DNA from 2 places in the Hyphomicrobium nitrativorans NL23 genome. Region 1 is predicted to be linked to the other one. Evidence: predicted binding sites of a transcription regulator. Region 1 holds the regulator's gene; the other holds the start of a gene.
The links. Region 1 encodes PhoB, which activates phosphate uptake and scavenging genes when phosphate is short. Its sites were predicted from a motif close to TGTCATNNANCTGTCAT; they were not measured.
Positions count from the first base shown of each region.

Region 1 (4,484 bases):
TCCTGCGCTGCATCAACCGCATGAACGACACCATTGCGGCCTGCCGCGTCACCGGCAAGATCACCATTGAGGGCGAGGACATCTACGATCCCTCGCTCGACCCCGTGCTGCTTCGTGCCCGCGTCGGCATGGTGTTTCAGAAACCGAACCCGTTCCCGAAGTCGATCTACGAGAACGTGGCCTACGGTCCCCGCATCCACGGCCTCGCGGCCAATAAAGCCGAGCTCGACGACATCGTGGCCAAAAGCCTCGAACGCGCCGGTCTCTGGAAAGAAGTTCGCGACCGCCTCAACGATCCCGGCACCGGCCTCTCCGGCGGCCAGCAGCAGCGCCTTTGCATTGCGCGTGCCGTTGCCGTCGGTCCGGAGGTGATCCTGATGGACGAGCCGTGCTCCGCGCTCGATCCCATCGCGACCGCCAAGGTGGAAGAGCTGATCGACGAGTTGAAGCGTAACTACTGTATCGTCATCGTCACGCACTCGATGCAGCAGGCCGCCCGCGTTTCGCAGCGGACCGCGTTTTTCCACCTCGGCATTCTTGTGGAGGAAGGTGAGACCAACGAAATCTTCACCAACCCGCAGGATCAGCGCACGCAGGATTACATCACCGGGCGCTTCGGCTAATCGCGGCTCCGAAAGGAGCCCACCCGATGACCCGAGATGGGAATGTCCTGCTGAACGGCATTATGGCGCTGCGCAGATCGCTGCGCGCGCCTTCGAAACCCGAACATATCCGCGTGGCCGGAAGGCCCAAAGGAGACGCCATGAACGAGCATATCGTCAAATCCTACGAGGAAGAGCTTGCCCTCCTCGACAAGAAGATCGCGCAGATGGGCGGCCTCGCCGAGCACATCCTGGGCCAGGCGTTTGACGCGCTTGAGCGACGCGACCCCAAGCTCGCCGAGCAGGTCGTGAAGTCGGACCGCCACATCGACGACCTGGAGCGTGACATCGAGGAGCAGGTGATCTCGATGATCGCCCGCCGCCAGCCGCTCGCGGACGACCTTCGTCACGTGATGGCGGCGCTCCGCATCACCGGCGACCTCGAACGCATCGGCGATCTCGCGAAAAACATCGCCAAGCGGGCGCTCGCGATTGCGGACGAATCGCACCCGAAGCCTCTCATGACCGGCCTGCGCCATATGGTGGATCTCGCGCTCCAGCAGCTCAAGGAGGTGCTCGACGCCTACGCCGCACGCGACGCGGAACGCGCCCTTTCCGTATGGCGCTCCGACGAAAGCATCGACTCCATGTACAATTCCCTGTTCCGGGAGCTTCTCACGTACATGATGGAGGATCCGCGTTCCATCGGCCTCTCCACGCATCTCCTGTTCGGCGCCAAGAACATCGAGCGCGTGGGCGACCACACGACGAACATCGCCGAGACGATCCACTTCTTCGTGCGCGGCACCATGATCTCCGACGACCGCCCCAAGGGCGACGACACCAGCTCGACGCTGTTCCCCGCGAGCTGATCCCTGACACAACACAGGTTCTGACATGACGGCAAAAATCCTGCTCATCGAAGACGAGGCCCCTCTCGCTGAAATGCTCCGCTACAATCTGGAAGCGGAAGGCTTCCGCGTCGCGCACGCGGAAACCGGCGAAGAAGCCGAAATCCTCGTGGCGGAAGAGAAACCGGATCTTCTGGTTCTCGATTGGATGCTGCCGGGCACGTCGGGCATCGAGATCTGCCGGCGGATGCGGGCGCGAATGGAAACGCGCTCCATCCCCATCGTCATGCTGACGGCGCGCGGCGAAGAGGGAGACCGCATCCGCGGTCTCTCGACCGGCGCGGACGACTATGTCGTCAAGCCGTTCTCGCTTCCCGAGCTGATGGCGCGCGTGAAGGCGATCCTTCGCCGCGCCGCGCCGGATCGGATGGCGGATGTCCTGCGCTTTGCCGACATCGAGCTGGACCGTCCGGCGCACAAGGTGACGCGCGGGTTGCGCGAAGTGCATCTCGGCCCGACCGAATTTCGCCTGCTCGAATTCCTGATGGAAAGCCCCGGCCGCGTGCTGTCGCGCGCGCAATTGCTGGACGGCGTCTGGGGCCGCGACGCATTTGTTGACGAACGCACCGTGGACGTTCACATCGGACGCCTGCGCAAGGCGCTCATCCGCGGCAAGGAACGCGATCCCATCCGCACCGTTCGCGGCTCCGGCTACGTCTTCGGCGAACGCAACGGCATCTGACGCCTCGCTCCCTGTCATCCCGGCCAAGCGATGGCGAAAGCCAGAGCGCCGAGCCGGGATGACAGGGAGCGGAACCGCACCAGCGCCGATTCCGTCACGCGCCGGCCGCACTCGCGACAAAAACAACGCTTAATCAGAACCCGGATCACGACAGCCCGGGGTTGATCGGTTTCATTCGTAACGCGCTGGCCAGCACACGTATGGTGTCGGCAGCGCCTGTAGAGACAGGTCGACACTCATGGCGTATGCGCCGGAGAAATGGCGCGCGCGCGGATGGTTCGGGCACGCGTCGCGGCTCGGGCTCGTTCCCGACGCGATGGCCCGCGCAGCCCACGCCTTTGGCCCGTATGCGCAGAGCGCCCTGGCCGAACTCAACGCACCCCCGAAAACAGAGACCACGGCCCAGGCTCGCCCCAGGGGCGGCTCGCATGTGCCCGATGGGCTCGGCGCGAGACTCCGCGAGGTAGAGGCCAACCGCCGGACCGAGCCCGCAAAAAAATCTTCGCCGATCTTGGCGCCCAGAAACACGCTTCCCGTCCGCCTGGAAACGAAATCGGCTCGCGCCGAGTCGCCCAATCACGCGATTGAAAGAGTCAAAGCAAATGGAAACGGTTGCAGAAAAATTCTCATCCAATTCCGGAACAGACGGCGCACTCGCCCTCGCTGAGGGCTGGCGCACAGCGATCACAGTCAAGTCTTAGAGCGCCCTGTGCGACACCGTAACGGCTCACGTTGTTCAACACTTGCTTAACCGTCTTGGCGCCTAAATGACGCCATCACGACAACGGCGAGCTACGGGCTTCCGCGGCTCGCAATCAAGGAAGACATACATGCCCCTTCGTCCTTCGGCTCGCGCGAACGGCCCCGTAAAAGACGAGAAGGAGGCCCGCCTGAAAGCGTTTGTCGCGCGCCATCTTGAAGCCCTCCGTGAGCAGGGCGCGCCCGCCGGCAATGTCACCTACCGTCTTCTCGCGCTCTCTGCCGAAAGCCCCGTCGCGTGCGCACTCGAAGCGCTCACCGCTGATCTCGAAGCAGCCGGCGTCGCCCTCGAAATCGTCTTTGTTCGTCACACGAAGCTCGAACCGGCCGCTGCGATGACGCGAGCCGATTGCCGCTTCGCCACCGACATCCGCCTTCTCGACGCACATGAGCAACTCGTGCTCGACGACACCACCGCATGGATCGGCGACTGCATGCGTCGTGATCCCTTGAAGCGCGACGCTTATGAGCTGTTCTGCGATCGCTGCACGACCACCTCCGGCAACGCCCAGCGTTCGTTCGCACACATTTGGAATGCGGCCGGCCCCAAGGGCAGCCTCTCCGCAGCCCCCGCGCCGAGGGGCCCGCGCCCGCCCAACCTGTTCGATCCGTCTCTCCTTGCAGGCAACGACGCAGCACCTCCCCCAGCGCTGCTTCGTCACTGACGCTTCCCTAGGCACCAAACCCCCCTCAGGATGACGTCACGATGAGACGAGATTGGTCGAGGGCCAGGAGAAGTGCGAAGAACGATGCCTTCGCATCGGTCGAGCGCTTCGACGCCGCCGTCGGCCCATCTCGTCCCACGGCGAAGCCGCGCGGATCTTTTGCCCGGCAGGTGCGTCGCAAGGTCCTACAAACCATAGAGGTTTGCTGCGACCTCGCTTCTGCCAGCCGAACAAAAGCCCTCGCGTCGTGAGGCCATCCTGAGGGGGTTTGGTGCCTCAAGCACGTCGGCAAAAAGGGCCGCCCGTCAATTTCCGCCGGGTGGCCTTTTGCGTTGGACGCGCCCGCCCACGATCGCGCACCTCCCCACGTCTCGCCGCCCCGGCATAAAGCACCCGCAACGAGCGGCATTTCCCGGCAAATTCCGGTTACCGCCAACGTTTGATCGTTCAGCTCTGATGGGCTCACGTGTCCGTTGGCCCCGGAGTACTGTCCGAACACTGGAAATCAGCCGTTCAACCCCAAGGTGGTAGGCAATGCGCTGTCTCAAAGCCCTCCTTTTCTCGCTGTTCGTTATCTCCGGCCTCACAGCCGCCATCGCAGACGAACGCCCCTTCGCGCATCGCGGCGTCGCCCAGGATGCCGAGCGCTACGAAACGTACCTGAAAGAGAACTGGAAGCCCGGCGCGCGTCCCGCAGCCGACCTCCGTCTTGCGGGCGATAAAGCGCTTGGCGAAGACCCGCGCGCTGCATCCCGTCATTATGCGGCAGCCGTCACCGCCGACGACAAGAGTGCGGAGAACTGGCTCGGTCTCGCCCGCGCGCTTCTCGCCATTACACCCGACCCGAACAGCGGTGCCGAGCGCT
Region 1 covers NC_022997.1:487,071-491,554, reverse strand. The annotation lists gene pstB (phosphate ABC transporter ATP-binding protein PstB) at 1-623, shown strand, start outside; gene phoU (phosphate signaling complex protein PhoU) at 764-1,474, shown strand; gene phoB (phosphate regulon transcriptional regulator PhoB) at 1,500-2,195, shown strand; gene W911_RS02180 (hypothetical protein) at 3,026-3,619, shown strand; gene W911_RS02175 (alpha-2-macroglobulin family protein) at 4,154-4,484, shown strand, end outside.

Region 2 (4,484 bases), 890 kb from region 1:
GATGTTGGCCGCCTCGTCGAAGCGGGCCTTGAGCTCCACCACCGCGGTCACGGACTTGCCCGCTTCGACCGCTTCCTTGAGCGCTTGCACGATCGGGCTGTCGCGCCCGGTGCGATAGAGCGTCCACTTGATCGCCATCACGTTGGGATCGTTCACCGCCTGACGCAGGAACTGCACCACCACGTCGAAGCTCTCGTAAGGGTGATGGACGATGATGTCCTTCGAACTGATGGCCGCGAAACAATCGCCGTTGAACTCGCGGATACGCTCCGGAAAGCGCGGATTGTAGGTCTTGAACACGAGGTCGGGACGGTCCGCCACGATGAGCTGCGACGTATCCGAAAGCCCCAGGAGACCGTCCTTGATGAAAACGGATTCTTCGCCGACTTCGAGTTCGCCGATCACGAACTTCTTCAGCCGGTCCGGCATTCGCGCGTCGAGTTCGAGCCGGATCACATGCCCCCGCCGGCGCCGCTTCAACAGCGTCTCGAACGAGCGCACGAGATCTTCGGCTTCCTCCTGCAGCTCGACGTCGCTGTCGCGCAGCACACGGAACGCACCCTGGCTCTTGACCTCGAAGCCGGGAAACAGCTCCGAAATGAACATGCCGATCAGCACTTCGAGCTGGATGAAGCGCAGTTCGCCCTCCTTGCCCGTGGCATCCGAGCTGAGACGAATGAACCGTTCGAGCTGGGCCGGAATGGGAATGAGCGCGCTCAGACCTTTGGCGTCGTTCTTCCGCTGCATCCACACCGCCATCGTGAGGCCCAGGTTGGGGATGAACGGGAACGGATGCGCAGGATCGACGGCAATCGGCGTCAGGATCGGAAACACGTGGCTGATGAACATCCGTTCGAGCCAGATCTTCTCCGCATCCGATAATTCCTCGGGCTCCACCAGCGTAACGCCCGCCGCCGCCATGTCCTTCTTGATCTCGTTCCAGGTCGTCTGCTTGTCGGCCACGAGCCGTGCGGCGAATCGGTTGATCTCAACAAGCTGGTCCTTGGGCGAGAGCCCGTCCTGGGATGGCGTCGTCACGCCGGCCGCGATCTGGCCGTAGATGCCCGCCGCGCGCACCATATAGAATTCGTCGAGGTTCGATGCCGAGATAGATAGGAACCGCAGCCGCTCAAGCACCGGATGGCTCTTGTTCTGAGCCTCCTCCAGCACCCGCCGGTTGAACTGCAGCCAGGAAAGCTCACGGTTGTAGAAGCGATCGGGCCCGGTCGGCGCCTCCATCTGAGGCACATCCGTCTTCCTGACAGGTCTCGGCTTTCCTTTTGCGAGGGGCATGGTGTCTTTCCTGGGGGGCTTCGATATTCGGCGGGACCGAATAGAGGCGCATGTCATGCGACAGTATGATGACAGCAAGAGCAGAAACTAGACCATGATCGTTTCGGACCCTACCAGTCCGAAACATGAACCATCGGTCTCACAATGCGAACTCGTCGTCGTCGGGCTCGGAACGCTCGTGAGCGAGCGCTTCTGCCGCAACCGCGCGGGTGACTTTCCGCTGTTGGGCAAGCGAAAGCCGGTCGCACGCCGCCACCAGCCGCGTGGCCGCTTCCATCGAGCGCTCCATATGCAGCGCGAGGTAGCTCACCACGTGCGGCTCCACGAGAAGCTGGCGGTCCGAGAACAGCTTGACCAGCACGGAGCGCAACAATGCCTCGTCCGGCGGCTCGATCGAGACGGGCGATGTCGCCCGCAGCCGGGACCGCAGGTCCGGCAACAGAATATGGCCGATCTCTCCCGGAAGAATGCGCGAGGTCATGAGCAGCGACCCCGCCTTCTCTCGCGCGAGATTGAGCAGATGAAACAGGATTTTCTCGTTTCCGATTCCGCGGTCGATGTCTTCAACCACGAGCCGGGAATGGTCTTCGAACGCAGGGACGGCCGCCTCCGTGAGCGCCGCGGCCCGAACGATCGGCGCGCCCGATGCGAGCCGCCACACGTTCGCGAGATGGCTCTTGCCGACGCCCGCGGGCCCGACGACGAGTTGCGAGGGAAGCTGCCAGTTCGGCCATCCGTCGATCAAGTCCACAGCCGCCGCATTCGAACGGCTAACGAGGAAATCCTCGGCCCCCTGCGCCTGCCGCCCCGGAAGCGCGAGCACAAGCTGTTCTGGCATGGCATTGCGCGCACCCGCCGTCATGGCTGGCCCTCGCGCGCATGGGTGGCGGAAGGCACGGCGGCGGGCTGCGTCCCTCTGTAGACCGAGCTGTCGAGATAGATATCGAGCGCGAACCGGATCAGCACACCGACTGCCGCAGCGAGCGGCACGGCAATAAGCGCACCGACGAACCCGAACAGATAGCCGAACACGAACAGCGCGAAGAGGACCCACACAGGGTGGACGCCGATGCTCGATCCCATGATGTAGGGCGTCAACACGAGCCCTTCGAGCGCTTGGCCCGCCATGAACACACCGACCACGATCGCGATCGGCACGAGTTCAGGCCAGAACTGCATGACGGCTACGCCCGCAGCCGTGAGCAGGCCGAGCGCAGCCCCGGCATAGGGAATGAACGTTATGAAGCCGGACATAAGCCCGATCAGAAGCCCATAGTTGAGGCCCGTCAGCGTGAGGCCGATCCCATAGAACGCGGCCATGATGAGGCACACCGCCCCTTGTCCACGGACGAACGCCGAAACCGAGCGGTCCATGTCGCGGGCGAGCATGCGAATGGTCGGCGCATGATCGCGCGGCAGCCAGCTGTCGATCTTGGCGACCATCCGGTGCCAGTCCACCAAGATGTAAAAGACGACCACCGGCGTCACGACCGCGAGCGCGAAAAAGTTCACGACCGCAAGCCCACCCGTCCACAGCGATCCCGCAAGCCACGCAGCGAGCCCTTGCCAGTTGTCGGCAACGGCACCGGACGCTTTCTCGATGCCCTTTCCGTCCTGTCCGAGCTGCTGGCCTGCCACGTTCTCGAAGGCACCGCGCACGGCTTCGATAGTCCCGGGCAGCGCCTGAAAAAGCTCCTGCGCCTGACGCACGAGAAGCGGCGCGATCAGGAGCACGAGCAGGAGCACGGCCACGATGATCAGCGTCACCACGCCAAGCGACGCAAGCCCACGCCCCACACCACGCTTTTCGAGCATGTCGACCACGGGGCTCAGAGCATAGGCGAGAATGATGCCGACGACGAACGGAAGAAGAATGTCGTTGAGAGCCGCAAGGCCGATGAAAAGGAGGCCGGCGGCCACCACCCAGAACAGAACCTGCCGCTCCGAAGCCATATCCTATCGTCTCCGAACACCGAGGCCGCGCCGCCCGAAACGGGTGCGTTTCGCGCACTCTTACCCGGACATATGCCGAAGCCAAGCCCGGAGATACGCCGCAAGCGACGCAACGGTAAGTGCCCCCGTGATCCACACCAGCAGGAAGCGCACGTCACCGAGCCCGAGGCGAAACCCTTCATCCGCAAGGACGGTTGCAGCGAGAAAAATCTGCGCCGCCGTGTTCGCCTTGCTGACTGCCAGCGGCTGGATGCGCATCGGGTGATCGAGCACCCACGAGAGCATGACGCCGATGACGATCAGAATATCGCGCGACACGACGGCAATGACGAGCCACGAGGGCAGCGCGCCCATGACGCCGAGCGCCACGAACACGGACACGAGCAGGAGCTTGTCCGCGAGAGGATCGAGATACGCTCCAAGCTCCGTCGTGAGACCGAACCGCTTTGCGATAAACCCGTCGACTGCATCGGAAACGCCCGCAAGCAGGAACACGAAGAACGCGAGCTTCGTCTCCCCCGTCAGCAGCAGCCAAAATACGATGGGCACCAGAATGACCCGCCCCAACGTGATGACATTCGGGACGTTGAGGTAGCGAGGATTTGTAACGCGAAAAACCACCATGCCTTCTATTCGGTTCGGCGCGAACCGGCCCATGCCGGACGCGCGCAGGAAAAATTCAACGCCCCTTTTTTTATATAGGGCTCTACGGCTCTAGACAGGTTGGGCGCCCACGTCGAGCCTGAGTATCAAACTCGGTCAATGCGGGAAACGTGATCCCGACAGAATGTCGCCGGAAGGCGCCGGGATCCAAGTGCAATTCTAATAGGCGGATCGCAAGGCCCAGAACCCGCCGCCATCGGTGAGGACAAGACCCTGCTGCGCGAGCGCCTGCGCAAGGCTCTGGCCACCTCCCGGAAAGCTCATCGAGACCTCCGCACTCTGCGCGGATACGGTCCCGATACGAATGTTGCCGGCGCCCGGCAGATCGAGCAGCCGCCCGCGCATGTCGTCCCATTCCGCCTGATTGGCGAAGTGAACCGCCATGCTCACGTCGTGGCCAGCCCCGGTTCCAAAACGTCCGCCCGGCACATAACCGCCACCGTGCCCGCCCTGTTCGAGCTTCGCGACTTTCCAGCGCCCTTCGAGCACGCCGTGCGTGACGACGGCCGCCAATTCCATGGCATAGGCCACATCGCCGTCCGCGATCCGGTAGCTTCGCCGCCACGTCATGAGGC
Region 2 covers NC_022997.1:1,376,389-1,380,872, reverse strand. The annotation lists gene W911_RS06385 (RNA degradosome polyphosphate kinase) at 1-1,293, opposite strand, end outside; gene W911_RS06380 (HdaA/DnaA family protein) at 1,433-2,155, opposite strand; gene W911_RS06375 (AI-2E family transporter) at 2,152-3,246, opposite strand; gene W911_RS06370 (CDP-alcohol phosphatidyltransferase family protein) at 3,307-3,870, opposite strand; gene W911_RS06365 (DUF2066 domain-containing protein) at 4,069-4,484, opposite strand, start outside.
Region 2: a site for PhoB is predicted at 1,351-1,367, ahead of W911_RS06385 (RNA degradosome polyphosphate kinase). Genes of this name have one in related genera too.